One region of the Streptomyces sp. NPDC048057 genome, then DNA from elsewhere that is predicted to be linked to it. Evidence: riboswitches for the same ligand, from Rfam matches in the RefSeq annotation. Region 1 holds a riboswitch; the other holds the start of a gene.

Region 1 (7,615 bases):
GCGACGCGCGGCGCGGCCGAGATGGTGAAGTTCTGCGCGGAGCACGGCCTGCCCCACCGGGTCACCGGCAAGCTGATCGTCGCCACCCGGCGCGACGAGCTGCCCCGGCTGCACGCCCTGGTCCAGCGCGGCCGGAAGAACGGCATCCCGGTGCGCGAGCTGGGGCCTGCGCAGATCACGGAGTACGAGCCGCAGGTGCGCGGCCTCGCCGCGATCCACGTCGGCACGACGGGCGTGTGCGACTTCGCCGCGGTCGCCCGGGCGCTGGGCGAGGCCGCGCAGGCGGCCGGCGCTGAGGTCCGGTGCGGCGAGGAGGTCGTCGCGGTGGACCGGCGGCCCTGGGGCGTCGCGGTGCGCACCGCGTCCGGCGCGGTCGTCCGGGCCCGCGCGATGGTGAACTGCGCGGGGCTGCACAGCGACCGGCTGGCCCGGCTGACCGGGGACGACCCCGGCGTGCGGATCGTCCCCTTCCGCGGTGAGTACTACGAGCTGGCGGACCCCTCGCTGGTGCGGGGCCTGGTGTATCCGGTGCCGGACCCGGCGTTCCCGTTCCTGGGCGTCCATCTCACCCGCGGCCTCGACGACCACGTCCACGTCGGCCCGAACGCGGTGCCGGCGCTCGCCCGCGAAGGGTACGGATGGAACGTCGTGCACCCGCGCGAGCTGGCGTCCACCCTGGCCTGGCCCGGCAGCTGGCGCATAGCCCGCCGGCACTGGCGGTACGGGGCGGGCGAGCTGCGGCGCTCCCTGTCGAAGCGGGCGTTCACGACGGCGGTGCGGGAGCTGTTGCCGGCGGCGGAGGAGGACGGTCTGCGGCGGGTGCCGGCAGGGGTGCGGGCCCAGGCGGTCGGGCGGGACGGGGCGCTGGTGGACGACTTCCTGATCCACGAGACGAGCCGGGTGGTGCACGTCCTGAACGCGCCTTCGCCTGCGGCGACGGCGAGCCTCCCCATCGGCCGCGCGATCGCCTCCCGCGCCCGCGCCCACCTCTAGGGCCTGTCTGCGCCATGCCAGCTGCGGTGTTCCAGCGCCTGCGGCTCGTCTGTGGTTGCCCGCGCAGTTCCCCGCGCCCCTAAACCCCCTGTCCGTGCCCCGCAGACGAAAGACGGGGCCAGCACATCAGGGGCGCTGGGGGTACCCCCGTGCCCGCAGGGCACAGGGGCGGAACTGCGCGAGCAACCCGCCACCGGGGCGCAGGCGCCCGAGGACCGCGGCCGGCATGGCGCAGACGCGGCCCCAGGAGCGGAGCCGGAGCCGGAGGCGCAACCGTAGAATGGGCGCATTGTGTCGAAGCTGCGTCATCACACCCCAGAAGAAGCCTCCGCTCCCAGCCGGGACCGGGGCGAGCCGCGTTTCCCCGGCGGGCCCGCCGCCGACCCCGCCGGATCGCACCACGAGCGGCGGATCCGGAGTTTCCAGCCGCGGCGGAGCCGGGTGACCACCGGGCAGGAGGACGCGCTGCGGCGGCTGTGGGGCGCCTGGGGGCTGGACATCGACGGGCGGCGGGTGCTCGACCTCGCCGAGATGTTCGACGGGCTGCCCGTCGTCCTGGAGATCGGCTTCGGGATGGGCGAGGCCACCGCCCGGATGGCCGCGGCCGACCCCCGCACCGGCATCCTCGCCGTCGACGTGCACACCCCCGGCCAGGGCAATCTGCTGGCCCTCGCCGAGCGGAACGGCCTGACGAACGTCCGGGTCGCCAACGGCGACGCGATCATCCTGCTGCGCGAGCAGCTCGCGCCGGGCGCGCTCGACGGGATGCGGGTGTACTTCCCCGACCCCTGGCCGAAGAAGCGCCACCACAAGCGCCGGCTGATCCAGCCCGAGTTCCTGACGCTGGCCGCGCGCTGTCTGAGGCCGGGCGCGGTGCTGCACTGCGCCACGGACTGGGAGCCGTACGCGGAGCAGATGCTGGAGGTGCTCTCGGCGCACCCGGACTTCGAGAACGCGTGCGCCGACGGCGGCTTCGCGCCGCGGCCCGACTTCCGGCCCCGTACCCGCTTCGAGGGGCAGGGGCTGGACAAGGGACACGTCGTACGGGACCTCCTCTTCCGGCGCGTGGCGCCCCCCGCCGGTTCCGGTCCCGAAGGCGTCCCCCAGCAGCAGGCCGCCCCCACATCGTCCTGACGGGGCCGTCACCGGGCCGGTCCGCGGCCACGGAAACCGATTCCGCCTCGCCGACTGTCACTGGTCCTCGTTAGGGTCGTCGGGTGTCCGAGCCGCCGCCCCCTCCCCGGTCCGCGCCCCAGCAGGCGCAGCCGGTGTTCGACGCGCTGCCCGAGCGCTCCCACTGGCGCTACAAGCCCCGTCGCGCCTCGCAGCTGTGGCGCAGCAGGGCGATCCGCGTCGGGGTGCTGATCACCCTGCTGGCGCTGTGCGGCCTGGTGATCCTCGCGCTGGTGCGGGAGCAGACGGGCACCCGGGGCTTCCTCGTCGGCCTGGGGCTGGCCACCCTGCCCGTTCCACTGCTGCTCGCCGCGTTCCGCTGGCTGGACCGGGTCGAGCCGGGCCCTTGGCGCCACCTCGTCTTCGCATTCGCCTGGGGCGCGTTCGCCGCCGCCCTGGTGTCGCTCACGGCGAACACCTTCGCGGCCCGTTGGATAGCCACCGCCACCGCCGACCCCTCCAGCGCGGACACGCTCGGCGCGACGGTGGTGGCCCCGGTCGTCGAGGAGAGCGCCAAGGCCGCGGCCGTCTTCCTGCTCTTCTTCTTCCGCAGACGGGACTTCACGGGCCTGGTCGACGGCGTCGTGGTCGCCGGCTTCACCGCGACCGGCTTCGCCTTCACCGAGAACATCCTCTACCTCGGCCGGGCCTTCGACGACGACCAGTCGACGGGCTCGGAGGGCTTCGAGTCGATGACGGCGGCGACCTTCTTCGTACGGATCGTCATGTCGCCGTTCGCGCACCCGCTGTTCACGGTGCTCACGGGCATCGGTTTCGGGCTGGCCGCGCTGGCGGCCCGCCGGCGCAGGTTCCGCCGCACCGCCCTGCCGCTGCTGGGGCTCGTCCTCGCCATGGGCGTGCACGCGCTGTGGAACGGTTCGGCGTCGATGCTCGGCCCGTTCGGCTTCTACGCGGTGTACGCGCTGTTCATGGTCCCGGCCTTCGGCCTGCTGACGTGGTTGACGATCTGGTCCCGGCAGCGGGAGTTGCGCACGGTCTCCACGGCGCTGCCGGCGTACGCGGCGGCCGGCTGGCTGGCGTCCGCCGAGCCCTCCGCGCTGGCCTCCATGCGGGCGCGCACCGCGGCCCGTGACTTCGCCCGGCGTACGCAGGGGTCCGCGGCGGCGCACGCGGTGGCGGAGTACCAGCGCTTCGCGACCTCGCTCGCCTTCCTCCGCCACCGGGCGCAGCGCGGCGCGGTCGACCCTGACTTCGTCGCACGGGAGCAGGAGTTGCTGCACCACATGTGGCGGCGCAAGGAGGTGGCGAGCCCGGCGCTGACGTACGCGGCCCGGGCGACGGGCGCGGTCCGGGTGCCCCCGCCGTACCGGGACTACGAGGGCTACAACCCGTACCGCGTGTGACGCGGGGACGTATCGCTGGCCAAGATCCGGCGGAAAAGACCGACGGCCCTGGCGTCGGGGGGTGACACCAGGGCCATCGGCGATTTCGGGGACGGCGTACGAGCACGGCCGGCAGCCGGCTGAGGGCGCACGAGCGCGCCCCATGCCCAAGAGCCGGAAGAGCTCAGGGAACTCAGCAGTGCGAGGAAGCCGGCGCCCGCTCGTCGCAGCCGTCGTCGGGCCAAAAGCTCAGGGCCCGGGACTCGCTGCTCAGACGTTGAGGTTCTTGCTCTGCAGCCAGGACGCCGGGTTGATGGTGGCACCGCCCGGGGTCTTGACCTCCATGTGCAGGTGCGCACCGGAGACGTTGCCGGTCGCGCCCACGCGCCCGACGCCGTCGCCCGCGACGACCTTCTGGCCCGCGCTCACGCCGACCGTCTGCATGTGGGCGTACATGATCTCGGTGCCGTCGTTCAGCTCCAGGATGACCTGGTAGCCGTACGCCGGGCCGGACCAGCCGGCGAACTTGACCGTACCGGCGCCCACGGCCTTCAGAGGGGTGCCCGCCGAGGCGACGAAGTCGAGGCCGGTGTGCTGGCCGGAGGACCACATCGAACCGGACTGGCCGTACGTCGCCGAGATGCTGTACGAGGAGAGCGGCAGCGCGAACATCTTCGCGAGCTTCGCCTTGCGCTCCTCCTCCGCCTTGGCCTTGGCCTCCGCCTCGGCCTTCTTCTTCTCGGCCTCGGCCTTCGCCTTGGCCTTCGCGCGCGCCTCCGCCTCGGCCTTCTCCTTCGCGGCCTTGTCGGCGGCGGCCTGCTTCGCGGCCTCGGCCTGGGCCTGCTGCTGCTCGGCCTGCTGGAGGATCCTGGAGCGCAGGGCCTCGCCGGCGCCGCCTTCGGCGGTGGCGCCCATGGCCATCAGCTCGCTGGAGCCTTCGGTGGACGGCTCGTTACCGTCATCGTCCTTGCCGTCGCCGCCCCCGAGACCGTCGGGGAGGGAGATGGCGACCGGGGGCTTGTTCTGGGCGGTGGCGATGCCACCCGCGCCGACCGCGGCGATCACACCGACGCCGAGGACGGTGGAGCTACGGGCGAAGGCCCTGCGCTGCTGGCGCAGGACGCGGTGGCGACCGCGCGAGGAGCCGACCGTGTCCGCGCTGGGGTTCCACTCGCCGTACGAGCGCTCGGCCCCGTTTTCGCTGAAGGCACCGGTCCTGGAGGACCCGGCAGGAGCTTCCGGGGCAGGGCTGTTGGACGCCACTGAGGCGTACTCCTTTCCTTCCTTCTCGCCTACCGGGTTAGCTGACGGGTTCGGAGCAGGAAGGTCTCCTACGGAACGCTTCGCAGGCTGCGAAGCATCCGATTCACCCCAAGAGGTGGTTCCCCGGTTCCCTTGCGGGATTCGGCGCGTGCGCACGGCGTCGCCCTGACGGCGACTGGGACGACCGCGCTGCGTTATCGAACGTTAATAGACACCCGGACCGGATTCCAAGCCGGTCCCCATGATCGTTAACGAAGATCGCGGAACCAACCGGGACACAAGCGGCCGGATTCGGGCGACTTGAGCGGCCCGAACGAGGTTTAACCCGCACCTCGACCCTGCCATGGCCCTGACAGTACGTCAGATGGCGTGCTCCGAGCAGTCGTTCGACTACGCTGCGTGGACCGTCGGCGGGAGCTGGGGTCTCTCCTACGGATCAGGCCCTAGGCGGGCCGGGTGACCGCCAGCAGCGCCATGTCGTCCGTGGAGCCGCCCCCGGTGTGCCGGCGGACGTCGTCGATGAGCGCGTCCAACAGCTCCCCCGGGCCCGGGAAGGCGCGCCCGACGAGCCGGCTGCCCGGCTCATAGAAGGCTCCGGACGCGTCCCGCGCCTCCGACAGGCCGTCCGTGTAGAGCAGCAGCGTCGCCCCCGGCGGCATCGGGTGCTCGTCCACCCGGTCCGGCCACTCCCCCAGCGACTGCATTCCGATCGGCAGCGCCGGCTCCCCCGGCGCCAGCCGCCCCAACCCTCCGTCGCCGCGCAGCAGCAGCGGCTCCGGGTGCCCGCGGTTCACCAGCCGTACGACCCCGAGGCCGTGCGGGATCTCCGCGATGACCGCGGTGGCGAACCCCTCGAAGGCGTCCACGTCGGCCTCGCCCCGCCGCCCCGCCTCCCGGGTCAGCGCCCGCTCCAGCCGCTCCGCCACCCCCTCCAGGGCGCTCTCCTGCTCGGCCGCCTCGCGGAACGAGCCGATCAGCACGGCCACCGCCTCCACCGCGCCGAGCCCCTTGCCCCGTACGTCCCCGACCACCAGCCGCACCCCGTGCGGGGTGTCCTGCACCGCGAAGAGGTCGCCCCCGATGAACGCGTCCGCGAGCGCCGCCTCGTACCGGGCCGCGATCCGCAGCCCGCCGATCTCCTCGGCGGGGGTGGGCAGCACGGCGCGCTGCGCGGTCTCGGCAATCACCCGGGCGGAGGCCAGCCGCTCGTTGCTGCGCGCGACGACCCGGTTGATGAAGAGCGCGAGCACCGAGACGGTGAAGACGGTGGTCAGCTCGGTGTACGCCTGGGTCTGCCCGAGCGAGTGGTTGTAGACGTCCAGGGCCAGCTCGGTCAGCACGGCGAAGGCGCCGGTCGCCAGCGTGACGGCCCAGGAGAAGAACGGGGCGGCGATCAGCGGGGCGGCGGTGAACATCGGCACCGCCGTGAACTTCCCCGGGGTCGAGAGGTCGTAGACCACCCCGACGATGATCATCAGCGCCGGCAGCATCCGCGCGAAGCGCCGGGCACCGAAGTTGTTCCGCTGCTCTTCCTCCGCCACGGGTGCTCTCCTCCCCCCTCAGCCTCGGTGCGGCGGGCACGGACGGCGAGCCGGCTGGGCCGGTCGGGGGACGCCCGTGGAGCCCGGGCGGGCGGGAGAACGGGAGAACGACCACGGCCCGGCACTCGAATCGAGTGCCGGGCCGTGGCCTTCAGTAGCGGGGACAGGATTTGAACCTGCGACCTCTGGGTTATGAGCCCAGCGAGCTACCGAGCTGCTCCACCCCGCGTCGGTGAACACAACTCTACGCCATCCGGAGCAGTGCTCGCGACCACCTGGGGCTCAGTCGATGATCACGGGGGTCTCAGTCGGTGAGGTTCCGCTCCGCGTACGCCGCCATCGCGTCCCGCACGAAGACCGCCGTCCCCTCGCCGTGCCGGTCGTAGTGGCGCCCGAAGCGCGGATCGGCGACGTACATCTCGCCGAGCCCGGCGAAGTGCGCCTTCGACGGGGCGCCCATCAGGGACTGCCAGGCGTACATCCGCCGGGTGACCTCCTGCGCCACCTCGCCGTCGGCCGGGTGCCCGTCCCCGAGGGCCCGCCCGTAGTCCCGGGCGATCTCGTCGTGGGCGCGCTGGTGGTCCCGGCGTTCCCCTTCACTCAGCGAACGCCAGGTGCGGTCGCTGCGCTCCCAGGCGTCCGCGCCCCAGCGTTCGGTCACCTCCTGCTCGTACTGCGTGTGGTCGAAGCCGTCGAGCACGTCCTCAGCCATCGGTTCCTCCCCTCGTTCGGTCTTGTGCAGGGTGGTTCGCACCGAGGCGATCTGCCGCCCGATGCGCTTCCGCTCCAGCTCCAGCAGCCCGAGGTGGGCGCGGAGCGCGGCGGCCGTGTCCCGCTGCCCCGCCAGCACCTCGGCGATGGCGGGCAGCCCGAGCCCCAGCTCGCGCAGGAGCAGGATGCGCTGGAGGCGCACCAGCTCCTCGGCGCCGTAGTAGCGGTAGCCGTTGGCACCGACCCGGCACGGCTCCAGCAGCCCGATGTCGCCGTAGTGCCGCAGGGTGCGGCTCGTCGTGCCGGCGCGTCGGGCGACCTCTTGGATCGACCACTCCATGACGTGAACGGTAGAACTTGACGTTGCGTAAAGGTCAACCGGCAAAGAACCCGGGCAAGGCGGGCGTCAGGGGACGAGCCGGTCGGCGCGCATCCGGAGGTAGCGCGCCTCGGGTGCGCTGAGGGTCAGCCCGGCCGCCCGTCGGTACGCCTCGCGCGCGCCGGCCACGTCCCCCGAGCGCTCCAGCAGATGGGCGCGGACCGCGTCCAGCCGGTGGTGTCCGCTGAGCCGGTCCGCCAGCCGGTCGACCT
Region 2 (7,615 bases), on a different contig from region 1:
TGCTCCCCGCAGTCCGCGACGACCTCGGGCACCCGCTCCGCGGGGACGGCCACGACCACGAGGTCGACGGGCTCCCCGGTCCGCTCGACGACCTCGCCGACGGAGCGGTGCGCGGGGACGCCGTCGACCTCCTGCCACTCGGGCGGGAAGGCGCGGTTCACGGCGTACACGCGGCCGGTGTAGCCGCCGCCGACGAGGTCGCGCAGGACGGTGCGGCCCACTCCCCCGGGCGCGCGCCCGACGCCGACGACCGCGACGGCCCGCGGCGCCAGCAGCCGCTGTACGGACCGCGCCTCGGCCCGGTGCTCCCGGGCCCGCTGCACCGCGACGGACTCCGCGGTCGGCTCCAGGTCGAGCGTCAGATGGACGGAGCCGTCCTCGAAGCTGCGCTTCTGGGTGTACCCGGCGTCCCGGAACACCTTGATCATCTTGGTGTTCGCGGGCAGCACGTCCGCCGCGAACCGGCGGATCCCGCGCTCCCGTGCGACCGCCGCGATGTGTTCGAGCATCGTGGAGGCGACGCCGCGGCCGTGGTGGGCGTCCTGGACGAGGAAGGCCACCTCGGCCTCGTCGGCGGGCGCGCTGGCCGGCCGGCCGTGCTCGTCGATCCGGTCGTAGCGGACGGTGGCGACGAACTCCCCGCCCACGGTGACGGCGAGGCCCACCCGGTCCACGTAGTCGTGGTGGGTGAAGCGGTGCACGTCCTTGGGCGACAGACGGGGGTAGGGCGCGAAGAAGCGGTAGTACTTCGACTCGTCCGACACCTGTTCGTAGAAGCTGACCAGCCGGTCGGCGTCATCGACGGTGATGGGGCGGATGCGCGCGGTACCGCCGTCGCGCAGCACCACGTCCGCCTCCCAGTGGTCGGGGTAGGCGTGGTCCCGCTCGGTCTGCATGGCAGAAATCGTACGGCGCCGAGGCCCGGCGGTGGTGCGGTTGGACCGTACTCGGGCACCATCGCCCCGGCGGGACGGGGCCTGCCCGGGGCCGCCGGGCCGGGGGTTTACGGTCGGTAGGAGCACCCGGAGCGTCGTGAGAGACTGACCGGGACTGGTCTAGACAACAGCTGATTCGAAGGGCAACACCATGGCTGAGCGCCGTGTCACCGTCGGTTGGGCCGAGGGCCTGCACGCCCGACCCGCCTCCATCTTCGTCCGCGCTGCCACGGCCTCCGGCGTCCCCGTGACGATCGCCAAGGCCGACGGCACCCCGGTCAACGCCGCCTCCATGCTCGCCGTGCTGGGCCTGGGCGCGCAGGGCGGCGAGGAGATCGTCCTCGCTTCCGACGCCGACGGCGCGGACGCCGCCCTGGACCGGCTGGCCAAGCTGGTCGCCGAAGGGCTGGAGGAACTGCCGGAGACGGTCTGAGCCACCCAACGCTCGGCCTTCACGGGCACGCGGCGCACACCGCGTCAAAGGCGCTGATCCTTCGGATCGGCGCCTTTTGCCGTTCCTCGCGTTGCCGTTCCCCGCGCGAAGACGCGCGGCATGCGGATGGGCCCCGGCGCGGTGCGCCGGGGCCCTTCCGGAACGGGAGTCGCGGGGGTCAGACGTTCACGCCGCGGGCGCGCAGATACGCGACCGGGTTCACGTCCGAGCCGTACTCCGCGCTGGTGCGGACCTCGAAGTGGAGGTGCGCCCCGGTGGAGTTGCCGGTGGAGCCCGCGCGGCCGATCTGCTGGCCGGGCATCACGGCCTGCCCCTCGCCGACGGTGACCGAGGAGAGGTGGGCGTACTGGGTGTACGAGCCGTCCCGCATCTTGATGACGACGTTGTAGCCGTACGAGCCGGCCCAGCCGGCCTCGACGACGGTGCCCGCGCCCACGGAGACCACCTGCGTGCCGGAGGAGGCGTGGAAGTCGACGCCGGTGTGGCTGCCAGAGGACCACAGCGAGCTGTTGGCCTCGTACGAGGTGGTGACCTGCGAGCCGGCGACGGGCAGCTGGTAGGAGTTCATCAGCCGCTGGCGCTCGGCCTCGCGGGCGGCCCGCTCGGCGGCCTTGCGCTCGGCCTCGGCCTTGCGCTTCGCCTCCGCCGCGGCCTCGGCGCGGGCGACGGCCTCGCGCTTCTGGCCCACGGCCTGGTCGGTGACCTGCTCGGCGAGGGTGTCGGTGGCGGCCAGCATCTGGAGCGTGCCGGTGTCCTCGGCGCTCAGGCTTCCGGTGTCGCCGTCGTTCCTCGGCTCGTTCTCCGTCGCGAACGCGGGGGACGCGAGGGTGCCGATCACCCCGGTGGTGGCGAGGGTCGCGGCGCCGGCGAGGCTCGCGCTCCTGCGCGTCACGCGGCTGGGGGCACGGTGCTTCCCGGTGGGGCGGGCGAACGCCATGGAGGGTCCGGTCCTTTCCTTCCTTCTCGCCTACCGGGTTAGCTGACGGGTTCGGAGAGAGGAAGGTCTCCTACGGCTCCTCCGCAGGCCGCGGAGGGGCCGATTCACCCCGGGGGACTGGGTCCCCGGCTCCCCTGGGCTCACGCCCGGCGGGGACTCGGCGATGACTGTCCGTGCCGCGGGTGCGGCGGGCTCCTGGCGAACAGCCGGATCGACGCTAGGCGGGCCCGCTCGCGTTCACCAAACAAACGACGATCTTTGTTGGCTATGCCACAGCACGTGTCGCCCGACTTCCCATCAAAAAGGACATTCGACGGGGAGATGCGCCGCCCGGACGGCGAACGTGCAACGGACGCACGGCCGTCGGGTGACGGTCCGATGGCGTCAGTGTGCCCGAAGTGTGACCACGGGTGCGCTGCCATCACCGAGGCGACCCCATGACGGAGCCCCGGCGTCCACGGACACCGGGGCTCTGTCGTCAGCGGGCTCCGTCAGCCCTTGACCACCGTCACCTCACCGATGCCCAGCGCCCGCACCGGCTCCGCGATCTGCGCCGCGTCGCCGACGAGCACCGTGACCAGTCGGTCGACGGGGAAGGCGCTCACGACCGCCGCGGTCGCCTCCACCGTGCCCGTCTGCGCCAGCCGTGCGTACGACTGCGCCTGGAAGTCGTCCGGAAGGTGCTGCTCGACCTGGTCGGCGAGGGTGCCGGCGACCGACGCCGCCGTCTCGTACCGCAGCGGGGCGACCCCGACCAGGTTCTGCACGGCGACGTCCCGCTCCGCGTCCGTCAGCCCCTCGGCGGCCAGCGTGCGCAGCACCTGCCACAGGTCCGCCAGCGCGGGACCGGTGTTGGGCGTGTCGACCGAGCCGCTGATGCCGAGCAGCGCGGCCCCCGACCCGTCCGGCGCCGAGCACAGCACCTGCGCGAAGGCCCGTACGCCGTAGGTGTAGCCCTTCTCCTCGCGCAGCACGCGGTCCAGGCGGGACGTCAGGGTGCCGCCCAGGCAGTACGTGCCGAGGACCTGGGCGGGCCAGACGCGGTCGTGCCGGTCCGCGCCGATCCGGCCGATCAGGAGCTGCGTCTGCACGGCGCCGGGACGGTCCACGACGACCACGCGTCCGGTGTCGTCGGCGGTGGTCTCGGCCCGGGGGTGCGCCGGGGCGGTGTCGCCCGCCCACGCGCCGAGCGTCTGCGCGAGCAGCTCGTCCAGGTCGACGCCGGTCAGGTCGCCGACGACGACCACGGTGCTGGTGGCCGGCCGTACGTGGGCGTCGAAGAACGCCCGCACGGCGGCCGAGTCGATCCGGGTCACCGTCTCCTCGGTGCCCTGGCGGGGCCGGGACATCCGCAGCGAGGCGGGGAACAGCCGCCGGTACAGCTCCTTGGCAGCGCGCCGCCCCGGGTTGGCCGTCTCGTGCGGGATCTCGTCCAGGCGGTTGCGGACCAGCCGCTTGACCTCGCCGTCGTCGAACGCGGGCTCGCGCAGCGCCTCGGCGAGCAGCCCGAGCGCCTTGGGCAGCCGGGAGACCGGGACCTCCAGGGAGACCCGGACGGCGGGGTGGTCGGCGTGGGCGTCGAGCGTGGCGCCGCAGCGCTCCAGCTCGGCCGCGAACTCCTCGGCCGACCGGGACTTCGTGCCCTCGGACAGGGCGCGGGCCATGATCGTGGCCACCCCGTCGAAGCCCTCGGGCTCGGCGCCCAGCGGGGCGTCGAGGATGACCTCCACCGCCACCACCTGCTGGCCGGGGCGGTGACAGTGCAGCACGGTCAGGCCGTTGTCGAGACGTCCGCGCCCGGGCGCGGGGAACGCCCAGGGGGTGGGCTCCCCGGACGTGGGCATGGGGTGGAAGTCCATCGTCGTCAGCGGCTCGGCGGCGTCGGTCACTGGTCCGCCCCCTCTCCTGCGTCGTTCTGGGCGGCGTCGTCGGCGGCGGGCAGCGGCTCGTACACCAGCACCGCCCTGTTGTCCGGGCGCAAGCGGGCCCGGGCGATGTCGCGGACCTCCTCTGCGGTGACGCTCAGCACCCGGTCCACCGCGGTCAGCGCGAGCTGCGGGTCGCCGAACAGCACGGCGTACCGGCACAGTTCGTCGGCGCGGCCGGAGACCGTGCCGAGCCGGTCCAGCCACTCGCGCTCCAACTGGGCCTGGGCGCGCTCCATCTCCTCGGCCGTGGGGCCCTCCTCGGCGAAGCGGGCCAGCTCCTCGTCGACCGCGGCTTCGATCTGCGGGACCTCGACCCCGCCGGAGGTCTTCACGTCCAGCCAGCCCAGCGAGGGCGCGCCGGCCAGCCGCAGCAGCCCGAAGCCGGCGCCCACGGCCGTCTGGTCGCGTCGCACCAGGCGGTTGTGGAGGCGGGAGGACTCGCCGCCGCCGAGAACGGTCAGGGCGAGGTCGGCGGCGTCGCACTCGCGGGTGCCGTCGTGCGGAAGGCGGTACGCGGCCATCAGCGCGCGCGCCGGCACCTCCTCCTCGACGACCTCGCGCAGCTGCTGCCCCATGACGTCCGGCAGCGAGCCGTCGCGCGGCGGCTGCTTGCCGTCGTGCCCGGGGATGGAGCCGAAGTACTTCTCGATCCAGGCGAGGGTCCGCTCGGGGTCGATGTCGCCGACGACCGACAGCACCGCGTTGTTCGGCGCGTAGTACGTGCGGAAGAAGGCGCGGGCGTCCTCCAGGGTCGCCGCGTCCAGGTCGGCCATGGAGCCGATGGGGGTGTGGTGGTACGGGTGGCCCTCGGGGTAGGTGAGGGCGGTGAGCTTCTCGAACGCGGTGCCGTACGGGACGTTGTCGTACCGCTGGCGGCGCTCGTTCTTCACCACGTCGCGCTGGTTCTCCATCGACTCGTCGTCGAGGGCGGCCAGCAGCGAGCCCATCCGGTCGGCCTCCAGCCAGAGCGCGAGCTCCAGCTGGTGGGTCGGCATCGTCTCGAAGTAGTTGGTGCGCTCGAAGCTGGTGGTGCCGTTCAGGGAGCCTCCTGCGCCCTGCACCAGTTCGAAGTGTCCGTTCCCCTCGACCTGCTTCGAGCCCTGGAACATCAGGTGCTCGAAGAGGTGGGCGAGGCCGGTGCGGCCCTTGACCTCGTGGCGCGAGCCCACGTCGTACCAGAGGCAGACCGCGGCGACCGGGGTCAGGTGGTCCTCGGAGAGCACCACGCGCAGGCCGTTGGCCAGTCGGTGCTCCGTCGCTGTCAGGCCGCCCGAACCGGCCTGAGCTGTGGCCGTGTGACCCATGGGCATGTACGTCCCTTCGATCGCGCTGTTGTCGCTGGTCGTCACCGCAGTGCGTGGCGTTCGACGAAGGCGTCCCGTCCGACGGGCGCTGCTTCGTACCCGGCCTGCCCTGCCACTGTATGCAAGCGCGCTGACACCTGGCGAAAGCTGCGCTTCGCCATGGGCGTAGTCGGCCGGGCGCACGGGGGTCCCGTCCGGTCGTACTCACCGCGTTTCGCGCGGGTGTTCCCGGGTCGCGGTCGGCGTTGTCAGTGCGACGGGCCACAATGGTCGGCGTCACTTGCCCGATCCGGTCGTGAAGGAGCAGCAGCCGCAATGGCCCGCCGCAGCACGAAAACCCCGCCGCCCGACGACTTTGAGGAGCGCATCCTCGACATCGACGTCGTCGACGAGATGCAGGGCTCCTTCCTTGAGTACGCGTACTCGGTGATCTACTCGCGCGCCCTGCCGGACGCGCGCGACGGCATGAAGCCGGTGCAGCGCCGGATCGTGTTCCAGATGAACGAGATGGGGCTGCGCCCGGACCGGGGCTACGTGAAGTGCGCCCGCGTCGTGGGCGACGTGATGGGCAAGCTGCACCCGCACGGCGACCAGTCGATCTACGACGCCCTGGTGCGCATGGCACAGCCGTTCTCCATGCGCCTTCCCCTCGTCGACGGCCACGGGAACTTCGGCTCGCTCGGCAATGACGACCCCCCGGCCGCCATGCGGTACACGGAGTGTCGGATGGCGGACGCGACCTCCCTGATGACGGAGTCCATCGAAGAGGACACGGTCGACTTCGCACCGAACTACGACGGTCAGGAACGCGAGCCCGTCACCCTCCCGGCGGCGTACCCCAATCTGCTGGTCAACGGCGCTTCGGGCATCGCGGTCGGCATGGCGACCAACATGCCGCCGCACAACCTCGGCGAGGTCATCGCCGCGGCCCGTCACCTGATCCGGCACCCGGGCGCCGACCTGGAGACCCTGATGCGGTACGTGCCGGGGCCCGACCTGCCGACGGGCGGCCGGATCGTGGGCCTCGCCGGCATCCGCGACGCGTACGAGTCCGGCCGCGGCACGTTCAAGATCCGCGCCACCGCGACCGTGGAGGACGTCACCCCCCGCCGCAAGGGCCTGGTCGTCACCGAACTGCCCTTCACCGTCGGCCCGGAGAAGGTGATCTCCAAGATCAAGGACCTGGTGGGCGCCAAGAAGCTCCAGGGCATCGCCGACGTCAAGGACCTCACCGACCGCGCCCACGGGCTGCGCCTGGTCATCGAGGTGAAGAACGGCTTCGTGCCCGAGGCCGTGCTGGAGCAGCTCTACAAGCTGACGCCCATGGAGGAGTCCTTCGGCATCAACAACGTCGCGCTGGTCGACGGCCAGCCGCTGACGCTGGGTCTGAAGGAGCTGCTGGAGGTCTATCTGGACCACCGCTTCGAGGTCGTGCGCCGGCGTAGCGAGTTCCGCCGCGGCAAGCGTCGCGACCGGCTGCACCTGGTCGAGGGCCTGCTGGTGGCCCTGGTCGACATCGACGAGGTCATCCGGCTGATCCGCTCCAGCGACAACTCCGCCGAGGCCAAGCAGCGCCTGATGGAGCGCTTCTCCCTCTCCGAGGTGCAGACGCAGTACATCCTCGACACCCCGCTGCGCCGGCTCACCAAGTTCGACCGGATCGAGTTGGAGGGCGAGCGCTCCACGTTGACGGCCGAGATCGAGCGGCTGACCGAGATCCTCGAATCGGACGCCGAGCTGCGCAAGGTGGTCTCGTCCGAGCTGGCGACGGTCGCGAAGAAGTTCGCCACCGAGCGGCGGACCGTGCTCCTGGAGGCCGGGGCGGCACCGGTGGCCGCAGTGTCCCTGGAGGTCGCGGACGACCCCTGCCGGGTGCTGCTGTCGTCGACGGGGCTGCTCGCGCGTACGGCCTCGGGCGAGGCGCTGCCGGAGCCGGCGGACAAGCGCGTCAAGCACGATCTGATCGTGTCGTCCGTGCAGTCGACGGCGCGGGCCGACATCGGCGTGGTGACCTCGGCCGGGCGGCTGCTGCGGCTGGCCGTGATCGACCTGCCGCA

The links. Region 1 has a riboswitch for cyclic di-AMP ahead of AB0E05_RS05485 (M23 family metallopeptidase). Riboswitches for the same ligand answer to the same signal wherever they lie in the genome.
Positions count from the first base shown of each region.
Region 2: another riboswitch for cyclic di-AMP. It lies ahead of AB0E05_RS28635 (M23 family metallopeptidase); the one in region 1 lies ahead of AB0E05_RS05485 (M23 family metallopeptidase).

Region 1 is NZ_JBEZNF010000004.1:39,890-47,504, forward strand. It holds gene lhgO (L-2-hydroxyglutarate oxidase) at 1-993, shown strand, start outside; gene trmB (tRNA (guanosine(46)-N7)-methyltransferase TrmB) at 1,285-2,127, shown strand; gene AB0E05_RS05480 (PrsW family intramembrane metalloprotease) at 2,211-3,530, shown strand; gene AB0E05_RS05485 (M23 family metallopeptidase) at 3,780-4,772, opposite strand; cyclic di-AMP (ydaO/yuaA leader) riboswitch at 4,784-4,929, opposite strand; gene AB0E05_RS05490 (PP2C family protein-serine/threonine phosphatase) at 5,216-6,313, opposite strand; tRNA gene AB0E05_RS05495 (tRNA-Met) at 6,469-6,542, opposite strand; gene AB0E05_RS05500 (MerR family transcriptional regulator) at 6,618-7,364, opposite strand; gene AB0E05_RS05505 (sigma-70 family RNA polymerase sigma factor) at 7,431-7,615, opposite strand, start outside.
Region 2 is NZ_JBEZNF010000028.1:73,051-80,665, forward strand. It holds gene AB0E05_RS28625 (GNAT family N-acetyltransferase) at 1-896, opposite strand, end outside; gene AB0E05_RS28630 (HPr family phosphocarrier protein) at 1,087-1,368, shown strand; gene AB0E05_RS28635 (M23 family metallopeptidase) at 1,547-2,326, opposite strand; cyclic di-AMP (ydaO/yuaA leader) riboswitch at 2,340-2,499, opposite strand; gene AB0E05_RS28640 (pitrilysin family protein) at 2,818-4,215, opposite strand; gene AB0E05_RS28645 (pitrilysin family protein) at 4,212-5,558, opposite strand; gene AB0E05_RS28650 (DNA topoisomerase IV subunit A) at 5,874-7,615, shown strand, end outside.